DNA from 3 places in the Roseibium sp. ROS1 genome. Region 1 is predicted to be linked to each of the others. Evidence: riboswitches for the same ligand, from Rfam matches in the RefSeq annotation. Region 1 holds a riboswitch; each other region holds the start of a gene.
The links. A riboswitch is a leader RNA that binds a small molecule or an ion and turns the genes downstream of it on or off. The one in region 1 is predicted to bind cobalamin.
Positions count from the first base shown of each region.

Region 2: another riboswitch for cobalamin. It lies ahead of ACYQ6M_RS06500 (energy-coupling factor ABC transporter permease); the one in region 1 lies ahead of cobU (bifunctional adenosylcobinamide kinase/adenosylcobinamide-phosphate guanylyltransferase).
Region 3: another riboswitch for cobalamin. It lies ahead of ACYQ6M_RS07375 (hypothetical protein); the one in region 1 lies ahead of cobU (bifunctional adenosylcobinamide kinase/adenosylcobinamide-phosphate guanylyltransferase).

Region 1 covers NZ_BAAGIG010000002.1:1,117,046-1,124,324, reverse strand. The annotation lists gene cobN (cobaltochelatase subunit CobN) at 1-2,136, opposite strand, end outside; gene cobW (cobalamin biosynthesis protein CobW) at 2,171-3,283, opposite strand; gene cobU (bifunctional adenosylcobinamide kinase/adenosylcobinamide-phosphate guanylyltransferase) at 3,280-3,831, opposite strand; cobalamin riboswitch at 3,865-4,082, opposite strand; tRNA gene ACYQ6M_RS13240 (tRNA-Asn) at 4,417-4,492, shown strand; gene ACYQ6M_RS13235 (cupin-like domain-containing protein) at 4,858-5,766, shown strand; gene nagA (N-acetylglucosamine-6-phosphate deacetylase) at 5,833-6,987, opposite strand; gene ACYQ6M_RS13225 (SIS domain-containing protein) at 6,984-7,279, opposite strand, start outside.
Region 2 covers NZ_BAAGIG010000001.1:1,430,312-1,437,590, reverse strand. The annotation lists gene ACYQ6M_RS06520 (HAD family hydrolase) at 1-526, shown strand, start outside; gene ACYQ6M_RS06515 (AraC family transcriptional regulator) at 533-1,480, opposite strand; gene ACYQ6M_RS06510 (hypothetical protein) at 1,664-2,035, shown strand; gene ACYQ6M_RS06505 (YHS domain-containing (seleno)protein) at 2,218-2,703, shown strand; gene ACYQ6M_RS06500 (energy-coupling factor ABC transporter permease) at 2,794-3,471, opposite strand; cobalamin riboswitch at 3,526-3,736, opposite strand; gene ACYQ6M_RS06495 (hypothetical protein) at 4,061-4,294, shown strand; gene aroQ (gamma subclass chorismate mutase AroQ) at 4,345-4,869, shown strand; gene ACYQ6M_RS06485 (EAL domain-containing protein) at 4,905-7,007, opposite strand.
Region 3 covers NZ_BAAGIG010000001.1:1,614,491-1,621,769, forward strand. The annotation lists gene ACYQ6M_RS07355 (putative quinol monooxygenase) at 1-206, opposite strand, end outside; gene ACYQ6M_RS07360 (LysR family transcriptional regulator) at 306-1,232, shown strand; gene ACYQ6M_RS07365 (hypothetical protein) at 1,237-1,635, opposite strand; gene ACYQ6M_RS07370 (S9 family peptidase) at 1,840-3,924, opposite strand; cobalamin riboswitch at 4,068-4,280, shown strand; gene ACYQ6M_RS07375 (hypothetical protein) at 4,388-4,666, shown strand; gene ACYQ6M_RS07380 (DUF1636 family protein) at 4,656-5,060, shown strand; gene ACYQ6M_RS07385 (ABC transporter ATP-binding protein) at 5,057-5,830, shown strand; gene ACYQ6M_RS07390 (ABC transporter substrate-binding protein) at 5,848-6,783, shown strand; gene ACYQ6M_RS07395 (FecCD family ABC transporter permease) at 6,837-7,279, shown strand, end outside.

The DNA of each region.
Region 1 (7,279 bases):
AACCAGCAGATCCATCAGAAGATCGCCTTCGGGACTTTCGCCAAGAATATGCAGCCCGTCCCTGATCTGCAGTTCCTTCAGGTCGCACAAGTGAGCGTCGAGGCGCGCAAGGCGGGTTTCCTCGTCCATGGTCTCGGTAATACCGATATCCTTGTCCAGACCATGCCGCGCAGCGGTGTCCAGGATATCCCGCGTCAATGCCTTCAGGCGGCGCGGGTCAACACCGCTCGCCAGATAATACTCATCAAGCAGCGTCTCCAGCTCTTCGGCAACGCCATGGCTCTCCGCCCGGGCCAAAGGCGGTGTCAGGTGATCGACGATGACGGCCGAGGTCCGTCGCTTGGCCTGCGCCCCCTCGCCTGGATCATTGACGATGAACGGGTAGATGTTCGGAATTGGCCCCAGAACGGCTTCCGGGAAACAGCTTTCAGCAAGGGCCAGCGCCTTGCCGGGCAGCCATTCCAGATTGCCGTGTTTGCCGAGGTGAATGACGGCATCGACGGCGAATTGTTCCCGCAGCCAGATGTAGAAGGCAAAATAGTGGTGCGGCGGCACCAATGCCGGATCGTGGTAGGTTTCCTTCGGATCGATGTTGTAGCCACGCGCCGGCTGAATACCGACCACCTGATTGCCGAACCGGTGCAGGGCCACGCGGAAATGGCCATCCGTTACATGAGGATCGTCCGACGGTGCTCCCCAACGATCAACAACTGCTGACCGAACAACATTGGGCAACTGGTCGAATGAGCGCTCGTAGTCCTGAAGCGACAAAGCCTGATATTCGTCCTTGCCTGATCGGCCATCCAGGGCATTGGTTACGCCCGAAGTCAGGATTTCCATCAGATCGGCGGAGCTTGCTGGAACCTTGCCAGCGTCATAGCCCGCGGCGGCCATGGCCTTGAGCAAATGAACGCATGACGCAGGCGTGTCGAGCCCTACGCCGTTGGCAAGACGCCCGTCCCGGTTCGGATAGTTTGCCAGGATAAGGGCCGACTTCTTGGCTGCAGCCGGTTTCCGACCGAGTTTCCCCCAGGCGGCCGCAAGCGCCGCGGTAAACATGATCCGATCCGGAACAGGCGTAAAGGCAACCGGCGTCGACTGGGTGGCCTCATCGAAGACCCCTTCTTCCTTGAAGGAGACAGCACGGGACAAGATCCGGCCGTCAATCTCCGGCAAGACGACATGCATTGCGAGGTCACGTATCGACAAGCCCTGATCGCTGTCTTCCCAGCCCTCTTTGGAGGAAGACGAGAAGACGACCTGCAGCACAGGTTTGCCGGGTCGATCGAGCGGCGTCGGCTGATGGGCTGCTCCGGCCTTCGAGACGGCGAAGGCAGTACCGTTCAACACGACATCAGGCGGTGCCTCATCGAACAGGCTTTCCAGAACGGCGACGGATTCCGCTTCCTTCAGGCTGGAAACATAGATCGGCAGTGCATTTACACCGGCTTTGTCGAGAGCAGCGATCAACGCATCCAGTGGTGCGGTTTGGGCACCTTGCACCAAAGCACGGTAGAAAGTGATCGCTGCAACAGGTCTTTCAGGATCCCGCCAGGAGGCCTTCAGTTGCGCTATATCGGGGGCGACCGTGCCAGCAAGATAGATACCCGCGCGAGGTAGGGGCACCGGATGCGCTGGCTCTTCTCCCTTTCCGATCAGGTGCGCTGCATATCTCAAGGCATTTGCGTAATTCTCTGCGCCGCCTTCCACACAGTATCGCCAGAAGCGATGCACTTCCGCTGGTGATCGGGTGGAGCGAGACGTCAGTTCTTCGTCCCACTTGTCGTCGCCCGGAATAACGATCAGATCGATGCCATTCGCGCGGACTTCTTCTTCAAACCTTTCCAGGCCGTAGCGCCAGTACTCCACTCCACCCAGAATTCGCAGAACGATCAGCCGAGACCCACGGACGGTCTGTTCGGCATAAAGATCGACCGAATAGGGATGCGACAGGGCCATGAGATTGGCGAGCCGCAGGCCTGCCCGGCCTGTTCCAAGCCGTGATTGCGCAGCGGCAAAGCTTCCCAGTTCGGTGTCTGCAGCGGAGAGGAACAGAATGTCGGCTGGAGACTGGCCGAGATCGACCGCGTCCCCACCGTCATCGATCCGGCGCGTCTGGCTGGCGAGAATGTGCATGCTTGGTCTTTATTTCCAGCTTCTATCCAGCGTGTCAGGCAGCAGCCGTCAATTCACCCAGCAGGCCACGAACCGCAGTCAGGTCGAGGCCTTTCAAACCGATTACGACCAATCTGCCGCTGCTCTCGGCGCCGGCGGCGAACCAGGTTTCGACACGCGGTCCGACAGCTTGAACCATTGCAGGTGTAGCCTTGCCCTCGATTTTTACAGCCCCCTTGATGCGCAGGACGCCTTTTTGCGCCATGGCTTCCAGAACCTTTGCCTCTGCATCTTTCAGGCTGGCGAAAGACGAGACTACCAGCACGTGACTTTCAAAATCATCGTGATGGTGATGATCGTGATGATGGTCGTCATGGTGATGATCATGATCATCATCGTGGTCGTGGTCGTGGTCATCATGATGGTGATGATGCTCGTGCCGATCAGCCATATCGTCCTCGGCAGCAGAGCCCCTACCGAGCAGAACTTCAATCGGAAGCGTGCCTTTTTCGGATGTCACCACGTGAACCGCCGGACGAACATCGGCGGCGATCTTCTCATGCACCTGCTTCAAAGCGTCTTCGGAGACGAGATCAGCCTTGTTCAGAACAACGAGGTCTGCGCAACGCAATTGGTCGTGGAAGAGTTCTTCAACAGGACTGTCATGATCAAGAGCCTCGTCGGCGGCACGCTGCGCGGCAAGTGCATCTTCATCAAGTGCGATCCGGCCTTCGGCGAGTGCTGCAGCATCCAGCACCGTGACAACACCATCTACCGTTACCTTCGGCTTGACGCTCGGCCAGGAGAAGGCGCGAACGAGCGGCTGCGGCAGAGCCAGGCCGGAGGTTTCGATAACAATATGCTCCGGCGGATTGTCCCGCGCGAGCAGCATTTCCATGGTTGGCAGGAAATCGTCGGCAACGGTGCAACATATGCAGCCATTGGTAAGCTCAACCACCTCTTCCGCGGCGCAATCGGGATCAGCGCATCCATTCACCAGGGAACCGTCGAAGCCCATGTCCCCAAACTCATTGACAATAAGGGCAATGCGTTTGCCATTGGCGTTGGTAAGCAAATTGCGGATCAGCGTGGTCTTGCCTGCTCCGAGAAACCCAGTGACGATCGTTGCCGGAATTTTTGCGCCCGGCTGCAGGGATGAATTGGTCATAATTTGATATCCGGTTGTGATGTGGGTTTCAAAAGTATCGGCAGGCCCGCAGCAACGAAGACGACCTGTTGGCACCTATGCGCCATATCCTGGTTCAGTCGTCCCTGCACATCGCGGAACGACCTCGACAGACGGTTCTCCGGCACGATCCCCATACCAACTTCGTTGGAAACGAAAACGCACGGCCCCTGAAGACCCTTCAGAACCGCGCAAAGCCGCGCCGTTTCGGCGGGGATGTCCTTGTCTGCAAACAGCAGGTTCGACAGCCACAGGGTCAGGCAGTCAACAAGAACCACCCGGTCTTGCCTGCATTCGTTTTCAAGCACGGCCGCAAGTTCGAGCTGTTCTTCCACGGTGAGCCAGGACGGGCCGCGTTGATCTTTATGAGCGGCGATCCGGCTGGCCATTTCATCGTCGTGGGCAGCACCAGTCGCGACATAGATTTTTTGCAGACCGGTTTCATGGACAAGCTTTTCCGCGAACCGGCTTTTTCCGGAGCGGGCACCGCCGAGGACCAGCGTCGTCCTCTCGCCGTTTGAATGCGTCATTCCTTCTCCCAGCCGTCCGCCCGACAGCGCCATAGGGTTGACAATGTGACGGCCGGTCTCCTGGCTTGCGGCTCAGCGCGGTCTGTACCCCTTCCCGGCCCCATCAGGACGCCAGTGGTTTTCGTACAGCCACTCACCGCTCACAGTTGCGGGGGCAGCTCCGGATCTGGACTTGAAAAAGACCGCACCGGATTCCCGTTTCATCCGGATCAGGCAAGGCCTTTTCCGGAACCGTCGGTTTCTTCCTAAACGTATCTTGAGGCCGACACAAGCAGCAGAAAGTCGCTGACGACTAACCTTGAAAATCGGCCAGGCAGTCAACACGGACGCCTTCTTGCGACAAAGTCAGAAAAAGGCACAGCCGATTTAGCCTGCCCGGGGTGTTCCAATCGTCGCGAAACGTAGGGTTTTCCAAGCTCGACAGAACGCCTAGCCATCTGAAATATATCGAGTTTTCCACACCGAGATCAAAAAAATGACGGCTTGATGAAAAAAACGCCCTCGGGGGCTTGGCAAACGGATCAAGCCTTTGATATACGCATCTCCATCGACGGGGCGGCAACGCGCTGGCCCCGAGCGTGGTGATCCCCAGTAGCTCAGTTGGTAGAGCAAGCGACTGTTAATCGCTGGGTCGCTGGTTCGAGTCCGGCCTGGGGAGCCATCACCACCTCTTCTTAATCCTCCCGAATGCTGCAATTCTGAAGGCTGGGACACCGTTCAGTGTCCGGGTTGATCTTATTCGCGTTTGATCTTGCAACAATCTGCACCGCCTCAAAAAACGACAGCCATTTGATGCGAGCGCGTCTTTCGCAGTAGTAACGTTCCGCACCATCTTCCTAAACAACATTTCCTGGCTACGTTTTTAACGAAGATCGCGCCTCCATTGGCTCTGTGTTGTTGAATAGCGCTTCTTGATAAAGCTCCAGGTTGCTCCTATCGTGATTTCTCCAAAGGGAGCATCATGGAAAATCGCAGCTAAATCCAGCACCCCTGAACCCGCAAATCTTCACATGCGTGGTACCTTTTATGAGCGGCGACAACACACACACCATTGCCACCGTAACCGCAGCACCAGGTTATGCCGAATTTCTTGAAGCCTACTGCGACAAGGAACAGCCCCTGCTGATCAAGGGACTAGCAAAAAACTGGCCCGCGCGGGAAAGGTGGCAATCCGGCCGATTACGAGCAGAACTCCATACGCTGCCAAAGGTCCGCGACAGAGGTGTCTTTTTCGTCAGCCGCTCCCCCGTACTCGAACAAGATATCGAGATGCCGGACTTCCTGAAGGAAATCCTCGCGTCCGATCGGATAATGCAAGATTCCGTTGCCTGGAGGTTCTGGATCAACAGCAGGAACAACCGGACAGAGTTCCACTACGATACCAACGCCGAGAATGTCATCACAGTTCAGGTGAAGGGCCGTAAGGAATGGGTACTGGTTTCGCCCGAAACACCGCTACCGTGCTACCCGTTCACCAACTTCTCTTTACTGAAAGACGAAGAGCGATTGCTGAGGAACAAGCGGTTCTACAAATTCGATCTGGAGGAAGGCGATCTTCTCTATCTGCCTCCCCATTGGTACCACCGGGTGGTTGCCAAGGAAGACGAGAACATCAACATCAATTGGACTTTCACGAAACGCGAAACCTCGGTCATCTCGAAAGAATTCAAGCGTGACATGGAGCGGTGCGGCCTGCTGCATTCATTCAAGAACAGTGATTCCGCGCTGGTTCGGCGCTGTTACGAAACCGCTATCCGCGCCCTTCCAAATGTTGGCGGTATTGGCTGGGGTCTGAAATCGTTCATTTCATCGCCCTATACGCCAAGCCGCGGAGCATTGGTCAACCGCTTCTTCAAGGAATTGCTGCAAATACCGAATACGCTGCTGACACTTCCAAACGTTCGCTCAACGCTGAAAAAGGTCGACAAGACCTAACCGGCGAACGCGCTGCCAATCCCACAAGTTCGGCGCAGTATGTAGACCACCAGCGTATATGCCGGGCTACGTATTCGAGAATTGCTCCCCCGCAATCCATACGCCCTCGACCTCATAGGCTTTGCCAAGCTGCACGAAGTCAGCCGGATAGCCTTCTTCGAAACGACCGAGTGGGCGCCCGAGAACGTCCGCAGGATCACTGGTTGCCATTGCAAGAGCAGCTTCGACCGGAAGCTCGAGTGTGCCGGTGAGAAACTTCAAGGACGCCGGCAAATCTATATCGGCGCCGGCAAGCGTGCCGTCTTCGAGGGTCAATGTGCCATCGCGGCGAAAGATTTCTCGCCCGCCCAGGAAGAAGGACGTAACATCGGTGCCGGTCTGAGACATGGCGTCGGTAACGATAAAGATTCTGCCCGGGCCAGTCTTTGACTTGAGCGCGACCCGCATCGCGACCGGGTCGACATGGACACCATCAGCAATGATGCCCACGTTGAGCGCGCCCAGATCGAGCGCGGCGCCCACAAGGCCGGGTTCGCGGTGTTGCAACGGGCTCATGGCGTTAAAAAGATGGGTGACCATCGAAGCACCCGCTTCAACCGCTGTCTTGCACTGCCGGTATGTGGCTCCGCTGTGGCCAAGACTGACGTGAATTCCCGCATCAGCCAATTCCCGCATCTGTTCTGGCCGCACCGTTTCCGGTGCCACAGTCATGATGAGGCTTGGCAATTCCCGCGCCGCGCGCAGATAAAGCGCCATGTCTTCGCGGTTCAAAGGCCGGATCAGATTCGGGTCATGCGCCCCCTTGCGCCCCGCGAAAAGATGCGGCCCTTCGAGATGCAGACCATGAAACCCCTTCACGCCCCGCGACCATGCGGCAATTGCCAGATCAACGACTTTGCGCGTCACGTCGGGCGTGTCCGTAATCAAAGTCGGTGTCAGGGCTGTTGTCCCGAGGCTGACATGGGCGGCGCAAATACGTTCGATATCGTCGACTGTTTCCGCATCCCCCAGCATCAAGCCACCGCCGCCATTGACCTGCAGATCGATCAATCCCGGTGCGAGAATGCCGTCGCCAAGATCGACAGTCTCTACGCCAACGGGCACCTGATCGGCAGAAAGAAGGCCAGCCACCTTGCCATCTTCGACAAGCAGGGCAGCATTCGCATGGATTTTCTCACCATCGAAAACCCGGCTGCAGAGATAGGCGGTTGTGGAGGTCATACGGTCTGGGTGACTTTCTTCAGGTGCTTGGGAACGTCCGGATTGAAACCGCGCTGCCGTGCAAACCATTCGATGAAGGCGTAGAAAGAAACAATCTGCACCAAGGCGTCGGTCAATGGATGCCCGGTTGCCTGGAACGCCAGCTTTTCCGCCCGTTCCACCTTGTCGGTCGTTGCAAAAACACTTCCGCCCTGGTCCACCATGCGATCCGCAGCCTGGGCTAGCCCCTCTTCGGCTGCATCGCGCACACCAAGCGCCAGGATCGGGTAACCGTTTTCGACGATCGAGACAG
Region 2 (7,279 bases), on a different contig from region 1:
GTCCCTGCTTGCAGCCGGCAACTCTGCGGAAATCGCGGCGGCCTGGATTGCCTGCGGTGCTGATTTTCAGGAAGGCTCGCTGACCGCAGACCTCGACCGGGTGTTCATCGGCTGCATGCATGATGCAGCGCCGATCCCCGGCATTCCTGATGCGGTCGAGACCTTGAGCGGAACCGGGTTCACTTTGGGTGTTGCCAGCAGCGACAGCGAAGCGGCCATTAGGGCCTTTCTCGCCGGCACCGGGCTTGCGCCCCGTTTTGCCTTCGTCACGGGTTACGACACGGGTTTTGGCCCGAAGCCGGAACCGGGCATGGTTCGCGGCTTTGCCGAGGCAACAGGTCTTGCAGTGGACCGGATCGCCGTTGTCGGCGACAACACGCATGATCTGGAAATGGCCCGTTCGGCGGGCGCCGGACTATGTATCGGTGTCCTGACGGGCACAAGCGCGCGCCACGACCTGGAAACCCTGGCGGATGCCGTTCTGGAGAGCGTTGCCGATCTGCCGGCCTATCTGGCCGCCAACTGATTCACATCAGGCTGGCACTGCCGGGCCCTGCCGTCGCACTTGTCCGGGCGTCTGGTTGAATTGACGCTTGAAGGCCCGGTTAAAGGCGGCTTCCGAGCTGTAGCCGATGTTTTCGGCAATATCGATCAGGGGCAGATCGGTCTCCCGAATGTCGCGCCGTGCCCGTTCCATGCGCCAGTGGGTGACATAGGCCAGCGGCGTCATGCCGACGAGGTTCGTAAACCTGTCTGCAAAAACCGTCCGGGACATGCCAGCCTCCCGGGCAAGGCTCTCCACCGTCCAGGGCTTTTCCGGCGCCAGATGGATCTTGGACATGCTGCGCCCGAGCTTCGGGTTGAGCACAGCCGCCAGGCATCCGGCCCTGTCCCCCTCCCTGTCGACGAACGTTCGCACCACCTGGATGAAGATGATCTCCGTCAACCGGTGGATGATCGCCTCGGACCCCGGCTGCCCGGCGCGCACCTCGCTGGCAACAAATCGCATCACTGCTTCCAGCCAGAAGGCGTTCATCGTCTGTGTGTTGGGCAGATGAATGACGGCGGGCAAGGCATCGAGCAGCGGATGGACCGAGCCTTCCTCGAATTCGAAATGGCCACAGAACAGTTTACAGGCCAGCTCCTCGTCCGGACCGCCGTAATAGAGCGCGCCTTCCCCCGTATAACCGGATTGCCGCACGACCTCGTCCACTTCGGCCGCGGGACGGTCCGGTTCATCGCTCAGGATATGAGCGGCCCCGTGCGGAATGACGGCGAGATCGCCGGTCGCAAGGCGGATTGGCTTTTCAACACCATCCACCGCCAGCCAGCAGCCACCACGCATTGCCATGTGAAACCGCGCGACATTGCCGAAGGCCGGCACCCGCACGGCCCAGGGTGGCGAAAAGCAGGTATGGAAATAGACGGATCCCCGTAGCTTCAAGGCATCCAGGATCTGGGTCAGGGCGTCATGTTTCATGAAAGGCCGGTTCCGGTTGAAGTGCTACTCCCGCATTTTTGCCTCAACACCGCAAAGCGCAAGGCTCCCGGACGATCGGTCAATTTTCAGGGACTTTCGTGCATGGATAGAACCGAAGTCGACCAACATCTTTGGGCTCGTGGGCAATCCGCCCGCAGGAAACCAACCTGGAGGACCTGAAAGATGTCTGTTCGCTTCGTCACCAAGACCATGCACGCCTATCTCGATTATCCCGTCGCGATCGGCCTTATTGCCCTGCCCGTATTCCTTGATCTCGGCCAATCCAACCCGATCGCCTTCTGGCTATCCTTCCTGACAGGCTTTGCGGCCCTGGCCCTGACGATCCTGACAGATCACCAGACTGGCATCATCCGCATTCTGCCGTATTCGGTTCATCTGGCGGTCGATTTTGCCGTCGGCATCGTGTTCCTGGCAGCTCCCTTCGCACTTGGCTTCACCGGCCTCGACTTCGCCTATTACCTGGTCAACGCCATTGCCGTCCTGACAGTGGTCAGCCTTGCCAAACCGCAGGAAACGGTTGCGCAGGCCGCTTGACAGCCACCGTCCACGCACAATGACACCGGCCCTCACGCCGGTGTCTTTTTTTGAGCTGCAATCCGGACGATCTGCAAATCCTCGGGAACTTGCGAACATGGAGACGCCTGAGCTTCGGACGCAAGGTAGAGGCACCGGAGCAAATCCGGCCTTCAACCTTCATACCCTTTCAGGAGTAGAACATGTCCTTGATGAAATCCGCCATTGCCGCAACGCTGCTGTCTCTTGCCGCTCTCTCTGCCCCGGCAATGGCCGCGGACGAATACAACACCTCCAGTGGCCTGACGGCCGCCGGCAGCCCGCTCGGTCTTCATGGTGTCGATCCCGTGGCCTTTGTCAGCCTGGGCAACCGGATTGACGGAACCGCGCAATATACGGCCGTCCACGACGGTGTTGCCTATTACTTCGCATCCCAGGAAGCCATGGATGCCTTCACCGCGCATCCGGATCAGTACCTGCCGCAAAACGGCGGCTTCTGCACCTTCGGTGTTTCAGTCGGCAAGAAGTTCGACGGCGATCCGCAGTTCGCGGCTGTTGTGGACGGCAAGCTTTATCTGTTCCTGAACGAAGCCATCTTCCGCGAGTTCCAGAAAGACCAGTCCGGCACGATCACCAAGGCGGAAGCCAACTGGAAGAAGATCCGCTCCACCGAGGCAACGAACCTCTGATTGTACGTTGTCAAGGCGTCGGAACGACAAACAAAAAGGGCGGCCCCAGGGCCGCCCTTCGTGACTTGATTTCGGCAAAAGCCCGAAGACTTAAGCCGCGTTGTGCAGCCGATTTTCGAAAGCAAGGTTCCGGGTCAGCGGCGCCAATGTCTTGGCAGCGGCCAGAACAGCCAGGTCGGCCAGCGGCTCGCCCAGGATCACCAGCATGTAGGCAAAGCCGAAGGAACCGACGGAAGCCATGTTCTCGGCACCGAAGCCCTGGCCGTAGAATGCCCAGAAAGCAACCCAGCCAACGATACCGGCCTGGAACGTGGTGGAAAGAGCCAGTGCCTGAACGTAGGAAACGTCAACATAGGCTGTCTTTTCCGGAATGATGCGGTTTGCCAGCATGCTGACAGCCCACAGCGGCACAAGCAGCGTGGTGACGTTGATGCCGTACTGCGGCAGGTCGAAAGGAGCAACCAGCGTCCCCTGAAGCAGAAGGCCTGCAGCAAGGCCGATTGCTGCCGGACCTGCGCCGAACATCAGGAACAGGGTGGAGCCCAGGATAAAGTGAACTTCGGAAACACCAACTGGGTAATGCGGCAGGATTTCGAAGAAGCAGAACACGGCAACCGTCGTGATGACGGAGCGGACGGCAAGGCTGAGAACGCCGCTTTTGCGGATCGTGTCGAGAGCCATTTTGCCCAGAAGGCCGAAGGAAGCAGCCGCGGTACCGTAGCTGAGTACGATTTTGGCACCGTCGACGATGCCCGGTTCGATATGCATGTCATTTCTCCTTTGCGCACCCTCCGTGCGCGAGCAGATGGTGTGAACCGGCCCCGATGGGACCGCTGGATGGCAGGTTTCCTGGCTCGCGAGTCTCTGCGCTGCCCGCCTTCCCGGATCGCTCCAGTGGCTTGAAGGGCTTTGCTCGTCGCATACAGTTGCGGGGGCAGCCACGGTATTGGTCCCTGTTGGGTACGCCTCACCGTGTTCCCATTTCATCCGCCTTTACGCTTGTTCGGGCGAAACCATCGCATCGTCTAGATTTGCAAGGATTGGCGATATTCTGCAAGCGAATTTTCGCCATATTCGGTCTGAATGCGACATTGCACCGAAATTTTGCCGTCTGAAGACCACCACCGAAATCAGCCGAATTAGCACTACCAACAAGCTTCAGATCTCAAAATACTTCTTCAGGGAATTGCGTCAGCCACCTGAAAAACATGACATTTGAAGAATCCAATCAAAGATGAAAATCAAAACCATTGTTTATTAAATTTTTCTGTATTTAGGGTAATTGTGATTTTTACTTGCGGAAACCCTAACGAAAGATAACCTCACTCGAATACAAAGCACATCATGAGAGTTTGCAATGCCCTTTACCAAATTGGGAACGCTTATCGCTGGTGTCGTCTTTTTCCTTGGCTGCATTCAGCTGGCACTTCTGGCCGGCGTTACTCTTGGAGCAGTCACTGAACCAAGACCGGGTTTTTTCCTTGGCAATCTGACACGCGAACAGGCGCTCGACAGCGGACTATTGAAGATCATGGCCGCCGTCGCATTCGGCGTGATCACCGAGATCAGCCGCTCGGTTGAAAAGAAGTAGACCACAACCAAAGACTTGCCGCAGGCGGTGACCTGTGAAAGTCTTCGGCCATGTTGAAATCGATTCCCCTGACCGCTTTTGCGGTATCTCTCCTTGCTGCCACCGTCACTCCTGGCTGGGCGGCACCTGACAAGCTGTTCGGCGCCATCAACGAACGTCTGTCGTTCATGCAGTCGGTTGCAGCCTGGAAAGCGGATAACGACAAACCTGTCGAGGATCTGCCGAGGGAAAAGGTGGTGCTGGATGCTGCCCGCGAAAAGGCAGTCGAAAACGGCCTGTCGGCTGACAATGCCACCTTGTTTTTCCAGGCGCAGATAGATGCGGCCAAGGACATTCAAACCTGCTGGATCGAACGCTGGGAGAGCGGCGAAGCTCGTCCGCAGAACGTACCCGACCTGATCAAGGATGTCCGTCCGGAGCTGTTGCGCCTCGGCAACGAGATCCTGACGCTACTCGCAGAAAGCCCCGTCGAAGCCTCTGACCAGCAGGCCTTCACGGAGGCGCTGACCGTGGAATGCCTGTCCGACGGATCAAAGAGCGCTCTGTTTGAAGGTCTGGTCGACGTACACGACTAGACACATACGGCCATCAGGACATCCCTCATCAGAGTTCAGGAGGCTGCCTGCCTCCAGGGCTCGGCCGCATTCGCCACGCCTTCCCGCTTCATGACCATTCGCGAGAACTCGCCGAACGGCACTGCCGGGCTCCACAAGTAGCCCTGGCCGAGCGTCCCGCCCCACAGATTGATGTAATCCATCTGCAACTGGGTCTCGACCCCTTCGGAAACTGTGTTGAGATTGAGCTGCCTCGCCAGCATCAGGATCAGCTCGACGATGGTCCGGCGATCCTCGCAATTGGCAATGTCCATGATGAAGGACCGGTCGATCTTCAGCGTGTCGAACGGCATGCTCGCGAGACTGTGCAGCGAGGAATAGCCGGTGCCGAAGTCGTCGATTGCAAATTTGACGCCTTCTTTCTTGATCGGCAGGATCTGATCGAGAAGGTTCTGCGAATAGTCGACAAGACTCGATTCCGTCACTTCCAGTTCCAGCTTCTCCGTCGAGAACCCGCTCTCGCCAATGATCCCGAGCATTCTGCCGGTAAACCCCTTTGCCTGCAGCTGCGCGGGCGCAACATTCACGGCGACAGATACATCGACATTCTGCCGATGCAGGGATTTCATGTCGGAGAGCGCGGATGCCAGCACGAATTCTCCGATCGGAACGATCAGACCGCATTCTTCTGCCACGGGAATGAACTTGTAGGGCGGTACGGATCCGAGTTCGGCATCGTTCCAGCGCAGCAGCGCTTCTGAACCGACAATCTTGCCGGACGAAATGTCGACCTTCGGCTGGTAGTGAACGGATAGCGTGCGGTCTCTCAGCGCGCTTTGCAGCCTGTGCCGGATCTGTTCGCGCTCGGTCATCCGTTCGCGAATGATATCGTTGTAGGCGATCGACTGAGCCCTGCCGGCACCCTTTGCTTCATACATGGCCATGTTGGCGTTTCGCAGAACTTCCTCGGCCGTTGTACCGTGCTCCGGGTATCTCGCGATCCCCGCGCTGACGGTCAGCGAAAGGGAAAGCCGGCCAATTCTGTAGGCCCCACCCAGCCGCTCGACCATCGTTCTGGACAACTTGGCAAGCGTCTGCAAATCATCGACGCCGGGTAACAGTACGACGAATTCGTCGCCTGAAAACCGGGCAACGCAGGGGGGTTTTGACGTCAGTGGCTTGACCAGCTCGTCGACCAGGACGGCCAATCGGTTGCCGACCAGCCGCAACAGCTTGTCGCCTACGGCATGTCCGTGCATGTCGTTGATCAGTTTGAAGCGGTCCAGTCCGATGTAAAGAACGCTGCCCGTTTCCTTGGGTCGCAGATCGATCAGCGTCATCGCGACATTGTCCAGCTTGGCCCTGTTGGGCAAACCGGTAATGCGATCGGTGTAGGCGAGTTCCTCGATCCGCAGAATATTCTCGCGCAGCTTGACCATCATTCCGCGGAACGCGGTTTGCAGGTCACCCACCTCGCCTGGTGCATCAGTTTCCAGATTGCAGTCGAGGTAACCGGCAGCGGCCTCATTGGCTGCCTGCGTCACGCGGCTGACACCTGCCGTTGCCCGGTACATCAGCGCAGCAATCACCGGAACGAAGGCAAGAAGAAGAACCGCCAGGATCAACACCACCTGAACAATCTTTTCCCTCAGAACGCCCGCAAGCTCGTGCTTCGAAATGCGCACCAGCACGGACCCCACCACTTCCCCACTGCGGGAAACCGGCAGGATGTATTCGATCATATCGGCGGTTTCCGAATACTGAGCCTTGCCCGACTGCGCGACATTCAGGGCGCCTTCGTTGAACTGCACGGCGCTCGAGGGTTCTGCGGAGGTAAAATCGCTGGCGAACTCCTGACCGAAGCGGCTATAGGCCTTGGCTGCGATAATGTATTTGTCACCCGCAATCGCATTCAAAAGCCGCTCGACTTCACCATAGTTCTTGTTGGCGATTTCGCGCGCCGCGATATTGGTGACAAACAGCGCCTTGTCGTGAGCAGTCCGAGCAAGGCGTTCCTCGATCTTGTCCGTCTGGGTCAGATAATCGATGCCGATCAGAACCAGCGAAAAAGCCAGCAATCCGAACACGCCATAAAGCGTTGCCCGCACAAAGACGCGCTTGAACAGCGCGTTTCCTCTTGATCGAACGGTTTCGAGCACGAAACAAGCCCCTTCGGTCCATTGCGTTGCCCGGGTCGAACTGCGACCCGATACCAGCAGTGTTTCGGCAGCCGCCTCAACAAATTCTGAACCTGAAAGAGGAAACACGACCCTATTCTGGAACTATTGAACCTACGAGCATCTATTTCTTTCACACCGGCCAAATTGCTCGTCAATTTTTCCTAGGCACTACTGAATTCACGAGAAACCCTGTCCGCGTAGAATTACCAAGCCTGACCGGCATCTACGGAAGATTTGAATCGATCACACTC
Region 3 (7,279 bases), on a different contig from region 1:
AAATGGGCAGCCAGGGCGTCCTTGTCTGTCCAGCTCTCCCAAAGGGTGAACTTGTCGGGATCCTGCAGGTTCTGCCGGATTTCAAAGAAATTGCAGCCGGGTTCGTGTTGGGTTTCTGCCACAAGTCGGCGCAGTTCCGTCTCTGCCCTGGTCCGCTCCGCACCCTGTTGCAGTTCGATACCAGCGCTGATGAAGTAATTGCCCATGAGTGTCTCCGTTGCGTTTAAGGACGAAGACAGACTTATTGATTTCTCTAATCTCAATCTATATCGAATAATGAGAGTTTAAATTTTGAAAATGAAATCATGCTCGATGACATCGCCTTGTTTGTTCATATCGCGCGCAATCGAAGCCTGGCAAAGGCTGCCGCGCATCTCGGATTGCCTGCGGCAACGGTGACCCGGCGCCTGGCGAAGCTGGAGGAAACCATAGGCACGCAGTTGGTCTTCCGCTCCGCGCGGAAGTTCGATCTGACGGTGGCGGGTGAAGCGTATTTCGAGGCCTTTGCCGACCTGGTTCAAACCGCTGAGACGACATTGGACGGGTTAAGCACCGATCTGCACGGTCTTCGGGGAGCGTTGAAGGTGGCGGCGCCCACCAATATTTCCATCGGCATCCTGCAGCCCATGTGGTCGGAATTTCTCAAGACCTTTCCGGAGATCCAGCTGACGCTGACGCTCAGCAACGAGAACAAGGATCTGCTGGAACACAGGGTCGATATTGCCCTCCGAGCCGGACCCCAGACCGATGAGCGGCTTTACCAGAAGCGTCTCGGGGTGGTGGCAACGGTTCTCGTTGCGGCGCCTGCTTATCTCGAACAGGCGGGTGCCCCGGAAAGTCCGGACCAGATCGGCCGGCACAAGGTGGTGCGGGTGTCCACGCTTCCGCAATGGCAACTGACAAATCGGGAAACGGGCTGCCGCGAGACCGTGCCTGTCGATGCGCGTGTCGTTGTCGATGACATCAGTCTTGCCCGGCAGCTGGCCGGCGACGGTCACGGGCTCGCTCTGTTGCCTGCGAGTGAGATTTCCGATGACCTGATTTCAGGTCGCCTCAAACCTGTGCTCGCAAACTGGCAAGGCCAGCAACGGGATATCTTTGCGGTATGGCCCACCGGGCGGCTGCTCAATGCCCGGGCGCGCTGCCTGCTTGATTACATGGAACCGTTCATGGCAGCGCTTCCCGTGTTTCAGGGGACTGTCGTCCAGCGTGATCCTGCAAGATCTGCTTGATGTCCTATGCAGTGTAGGGATTGCAGCGGATGTAGCGCGGCTGATCGATGTAGCTGGACATGACCGCAAGCCATGCGTTGCATTCGCCTTGAGTCTTGAAGCAACCAGCCTGGGAAATGATGTATTTCTGGCTGAAATTGAAGACCTTGCCACCGGCAATGCCTTTCCAGCCGCTGCCGGTAAAGGTGCGGCAGTCATAAGCTGTGTTGTAGGTGCTGGGAATGTCCTGCCGGTTCTTGGTGAATGTGGGGGAGAACAGCAGCGTTTCCACCACGTTGCCGCCGGTCGTGTCGTAGGACTGGCATGCGGCAAGGCTCAGCGTGGCGGCCATGACCGGAACCAGGCGCAACCCCTTTTTCAGCCCATCAGCAAGGCGGTGCGGAAGTGTGTGGTAGCAGGTCATCACGGGCTCCAGTGAACAGCATCGGTACGGTCCAGGACCGTTCAATTGATTGATTTGCAACAACTCTCACATGAGCCGAAGACTTGGTCAAAATCAAGTCACGTTCGCTCGGGTGGTACCCGCAAGGGCGTGTGAAAGGAATTTAGGTTCCTGGGCGTGCGAACTGCTCCGCACGCCCGGAAAATCCTCGGGTCTGACGAGGTGTCAGGCCTTGTCGGTCACCAATAGGGCAAAGGCCTGGGTTTCGGCGACTTCCTTCAGCCGGTCGAAACGGCCGGAAGCGCCGCCATGACCGGCTTCCATGTTGGTTTTCAGCATCAGCAGCTTGTCACCTGTGCCGGTTGCCCGCAGCTTGGCAACCCATTTGGCCGGCTCCCAGTAGGTCACGCGTGGATCGGTCAATCCGCCTACCGCCAGGATGGCCGGATAGGCCTTTGCCTCGACGTTGTCATAGGGCGAGTAGGACGCGATGTAATCGTAGGCTGCCTTGTCCGTGATGGGGTTGCCCCATTCCGGCCATTCCGGCGGCGTGAGCGGCAGCGTGTCGTCCAGCATGGTCGACAGAACGTCGACAAACGGAACTTCGGCAATGATGCCGCCGAATTTTTCCGGTGCCAGATTGGCAATCGCCCCCATCAGCATGCCGCCGGCCGAGCCGCCCTGAGCGACGATGCGGTCGTGCGAGGTGAAGTTTTCCGCAACAAGATGGTCTGCCGCGGCTATGAAGTCGGTGAAGGTATTCTTCTTGTTCTCGCGCCGCCCATCCTTGTACCAATGGAAGCCCTTGTCCTTGCCGCCGCGAATATGGGCGATGGCGTAGACGAACCCCCGGTCGACCAGCGACAGGCAGTTGGTGTTGAAGCTCGCCGGAATGGTGATGCCGTAGGAACCATAGCCGTAAAGCAGCAGAGGTGCGGAGCCGTCGAGCCTGGTGTCCTTGCGGTAGAGCACAGACACCGGCACGGTTTCGCCGTCGGCTGCGGGAGCCATCAACCGGCGGGTGACGTAGTCGTCCGCATCATGGCCGGAAGGCACTTCCTGTTCCTTGCGCAGAATACGCTCGCGGGTCTCGACATTGTAGTCGAAGGTCTGCGACGGCGTTGTCATCGAGGAATAGGTGAAGCGGATCGTGCTCGTGTCGAACTCGTAGCCGCCGCCAAGGCCGAGCGAATAGGCTTCCTCGTCGAAGGCGATGGAGTGCTCGATGTTGTCTGCAAGCCGTCGGATCACGATGCGCGGCAAGCCGTCTTCGCGCTCCAGCCGCGTCATGAAGGACTTGTAGACGCAATGCGACAGGATCAGGCATCCTGCCTTGTGGGGCACAAGATCGGACCAGTTTTCGCGGCCGGGAGTGCCTTTCGGCGCAGTGACGATTTTGAAGTCCTCGGCGCCGCCTGCGTTGGTCAGGATGTAGAGTGTGTCGCCGTGATCGTCGATCGAGTACTCGATACCGGTCTCGCGCTCTGCGACAAGCACCGGTTCGGCGGTCGGGTCGGTGGCCGGGATCATCCAGACTTCGGACGTCTCGTGATCATGAATGTCGATGACGATGGTGTCGCCGGACTGGGTCTTGCCGACGCCCATGAAGAAGCCGGCATCCTTTTCCTCGTAGACGAGAACGTCGCTCGCCGGGTCGGAACCGACTTCGTGACGGAAGAGTTTCGAGGGCCGGTGGTTGGCGTCGAGGCGAACGTAGAAGACATAGCGGCTGTCTTCCGAGAAGACGCCGCCGCCGCCCGTGTCCTCGATGGCGTAGTCGAAATCCTTGGCAGACTGGGCGTCGCGCAGCTTCAGTGAATAATATTCCGAGCCCTTGTCGTCATAGGCCCAGGCGATGAGCTTGTGATCCGTCGACTGGCTGACGCCGCCGATCCGGAAATATGCCGTTCCTTCGGCTTCCTTGTCGCCATGGAGAAGAACCGTTTCCGCGCCGCCGTCACGCGGGGTGCGAAAGAAAACCGGTTGCTGGCCGCCGGTTTCATACTTGAGGCCGTAAGCGAAGGGCCCGTCGGGCGCAGGAACCGAGCTGTCGTCTTCCTTGATGCGGCCGCGCATCTCCGCAAAAAGCTTCTCCTGCAGAGCCTTCGTCGGTGCCATCTGCGCTTCGTGATAGGCATTTTCCGCTTCCAGATAGCTGCGGATGTCGGCATCCAGCACGGACGGGTCCTTCATGACCTCCTGCCAGTTGTCCGCCCTCAGCCAGGCGAAGTCGTCCTGGCGGGTAATGCCGTGGGTCTCAAGGGTGAGGGGGCGCGCTGCGGCGCGCGGGGGAAGGGCATCCTGTTTCATGGATCGGAGGTAAGATTTTTGAGCCTTGAAGGCAAGGGTCAATACTGCCGAGGCGGCTGGGTGTTTCCGCTTCCAGGCAATCCTGTCGTGCTTCCAGACAAGAGCAGCGACCCGCAAAAGTCTTTGACATTTTTCAGGCGTTCGCGCACTTAGGAAGAGATGGTTCCCGACTCCGAACTCCGGACCGGGATTAAAAGGGAACACGGTGCGACGAGCCCGAAAGGCTGCAAATCCGTGACTGCCCCCGCAACTGTGAGCGGTGAGCAAACCTGAAAGCGCCACTGGGGAGACCCCGGGAAGGATCAGGCAAGCAATGACCCGCAAGTCAGGAGACCTGCCATTTCACCTTAAACCTTAACCCGGGCGGGGTGCCCCGGAGGAGTGAGTGACATGGCCAATCGGCACCTGCCGGCAAAGTTGCACATTCGGTTCCTAACTGCCCCGCGAAATCGCGGAGGGCGATATGAACCGGAAATTTTCTGCTGAATTCTCAAGACTTGCCAACCTCCTGACCGAGGCTGATCCGCTGGCGACGCGCGCAGCACGCGCGATGGTTCCCGATGGGCTGCAAAAATCTGTTGTCAGCAAGAACATGGGTAATGTAATAACATTACATGATGATTGTGCCAAACGTACCCGATCCGGCCGTGCCCTGTGCAACGAGGAAAGCAATGCCTTTGCTTTTCCGCAGCCTCCTGTCGGTTCACTGGCAGAAGCCGTGGAGGCGCGTCATGAGCAATGATCCGCACAAGATATTTGTCTGCACGACCTGTCGTCACAATGGGCAGACTTGCCATCCCGGATATGGGCTGATCTGCAAGCTGAAGAGTGCAATGGCACAGGCAGTGCCTGTCGTTGGAGACGAATTCGAAATCAGTGGAACAGCCGACATGGAGAGCTGTTCGAGACCTTGCACGCTGGCATTCAAGGCCACCGACAAGGCGATCTACCTCTTTGGGGACATTGAGGACGATACGGACATCGACGACCTGGTCGACTACGCCAATCGGTATCGCCAGATTGAAAATGGATGCGAGGTGACCGAGGAAAGCCACGGCAAGCGCTGGAGCGCATCGCAAGGCCGGCTTCCGGCAGCGATGATCGTTTCGGAAGCTGACGGGACGGCGTTCTCATGACGGGGATCGATCTGTTTGTCCGGGAGGTCAGCTGGAAGACGGGGCAGGGCAAAACCATTCTGCATCCGCTCAGCTTCGGTCTGCCTGCCGGTGAGGTTCTTGGAATTGCCGGCGCCAATGGTGCCGGCAAATCCACCCTGTTGCGGCTGCTCTATCGCTTCCTGAAACCGAAAACGGGCGAAATCCTTCTGGATGGCACGGATCTCTGGCACATCAGTGCCAGGGAGGCCGCCAAAACGATCGCCGCCGTGCTTCAGGAGCAGCCGACCGACTTTGCCTTGTCCGTGCGCGAGATCGTCACACTCGGTCGGCGTCCCCATGCAACCGGTATTGCCGGCGCAGGCAAGCGGGACGCCGAGATCGTCGATGACTGTCTCGGGAAAATGGATCTGCTGTCCTATGCAAAAAGAGCCTTCGGCACATTGTCAGGGGGGGAAAGGCAACGGGTGATGGTGGCCCGGGCGCTGGCGCAAGAACCAAGGCTTCTGGTGCTGGATGAGCCGACGAACCATCTGGACATCCGTCATCAGCTCGAGATCGTCGAGCTGATTGCCGATCTGGACATTACCATTGTCACCAGCCTGCACGACCTCAACCTGGCAAGCCGTGTCTGCGACAAGGTCTTGCTGTTGCATGAGGGCCGACTGGTTGCCCAGGGAATGCCGGAGACGGTGCTGACCCCCGGCAACATTGAGCAAGCCTATTCGGTACAGGTCCGTCTGGAGCAACTGTCTGCCAGCCGCGAGCGCTACCTGACCTTCCATCTTTGAATTTCTGGAGACTTAATATGAAAAAAATTGCCCTGGGCCTCGCGCTCACCTTTCTGTCTGTACCGGCAATTGCGCAAACGACGGTGGAAAGCTGCAACCGCACGGTGACCTTCGACACGCCGCCCAAAGCAGCCGTTTCGAATGACGTCAACCTGACCGAGATGATGCTGGTACTTGGCCTGCGCGACCGCATGGTTGGATATACCGGCATTTCAGGCTGGAAGACGCTGGACGCGGAAATGCGTGAGGGCGTTGCCGAACTTCCCGAACTCGCGTCGAAATATCCGAGCAAGGAAGTGCTGATCGGGGCCGACGCCGATTTCTTCTTCGCCGGCTGGAACTACGGCATGAAGGTGGGTGGTGAAGTGACGCCTGAAACGCTGGAGCCGTTCGGCATCAAGGTCTACGAGCTGACCGAATCCTGCATTCATATCGGCGACAAGCCGAAGGCGTCTCTGCAGGATCTCTATAACGACCTCCTCAACCTCGGAAAGATCTTCGGTGTTGAAGACACCGCGCACGATCTTGTTGCGGCCTACAAGCTGGAGCTGGACCGGATCGCGGCAACGGTGCCTGCTGGTGAAGAGCCGCTGCGGGTCTTTGTCTACGACAGCGGCGAGGACAAGCCCTTCACCGCCGGACGATATGCCATGCCGACAGCGCTTATCGAGGCAGCCGGCGGCGTCAACGTGATGGACGAATTTGAAAAGAGCTGGGCGACCGTCGACTGGGAAACCGTGGTGGAAAAAGACCCGGACATGGTCGTGATCGTCAACTACGGCGAAGTGACGGCTGACCAGAAACGCGACTTCATGAAACACAATCCCGCCCTGGCCAATATTGCAGCCGTCAAGAACGACCGTTTTGTCGTGCTGGACTATGTCGAGGCAACCCCGGGGCCGCGGAACCTCAAGGCCATCGGAAAGCTCACCGAAGCGTTCTGGGGAGAGTGAGCCTTGCAGAAGATGCTTCGAACTGTCGTTGCAGGCAGAAACGATAGACCGGCATGAGCCTGCTCACGGCCAAAAGCGCTGGCCTGCGCCGGTTGCGGGGGAATGGGGTATTGCTTCTGGCCGGCGTGCTGGTGTTGGCTATTTCCATTGTAGCCGCCATCGGTGCAGGTGCGGTGCCGATCCCGGGCAGCACTGTCTTCAAGGTCCTCGTCAACGGCGTGGTGCCCGGCTATTTCGACGTGGACTGGTCCAAGGGCCGGGAGGCTATCGTCTGGGAAATCCGGTTTCCGCGGGCGCTGCTGGCCGGGTTTGTCGGTGCCGGTCTGGCCGTTGTCGGGGCCGCCCTGCAATCTGTCACGCGCAATCCCCTGGCCGATCCGCATCTGCTCGGCATTTCGTCCGGTGCAGCGGCTGGCGCCATTCTTGCGCTGTTGCATACTGGTCTTTTCCTGGGGCTGATGACCGTTCCGCTGATGGCATTCGCCGGAGCATTGGC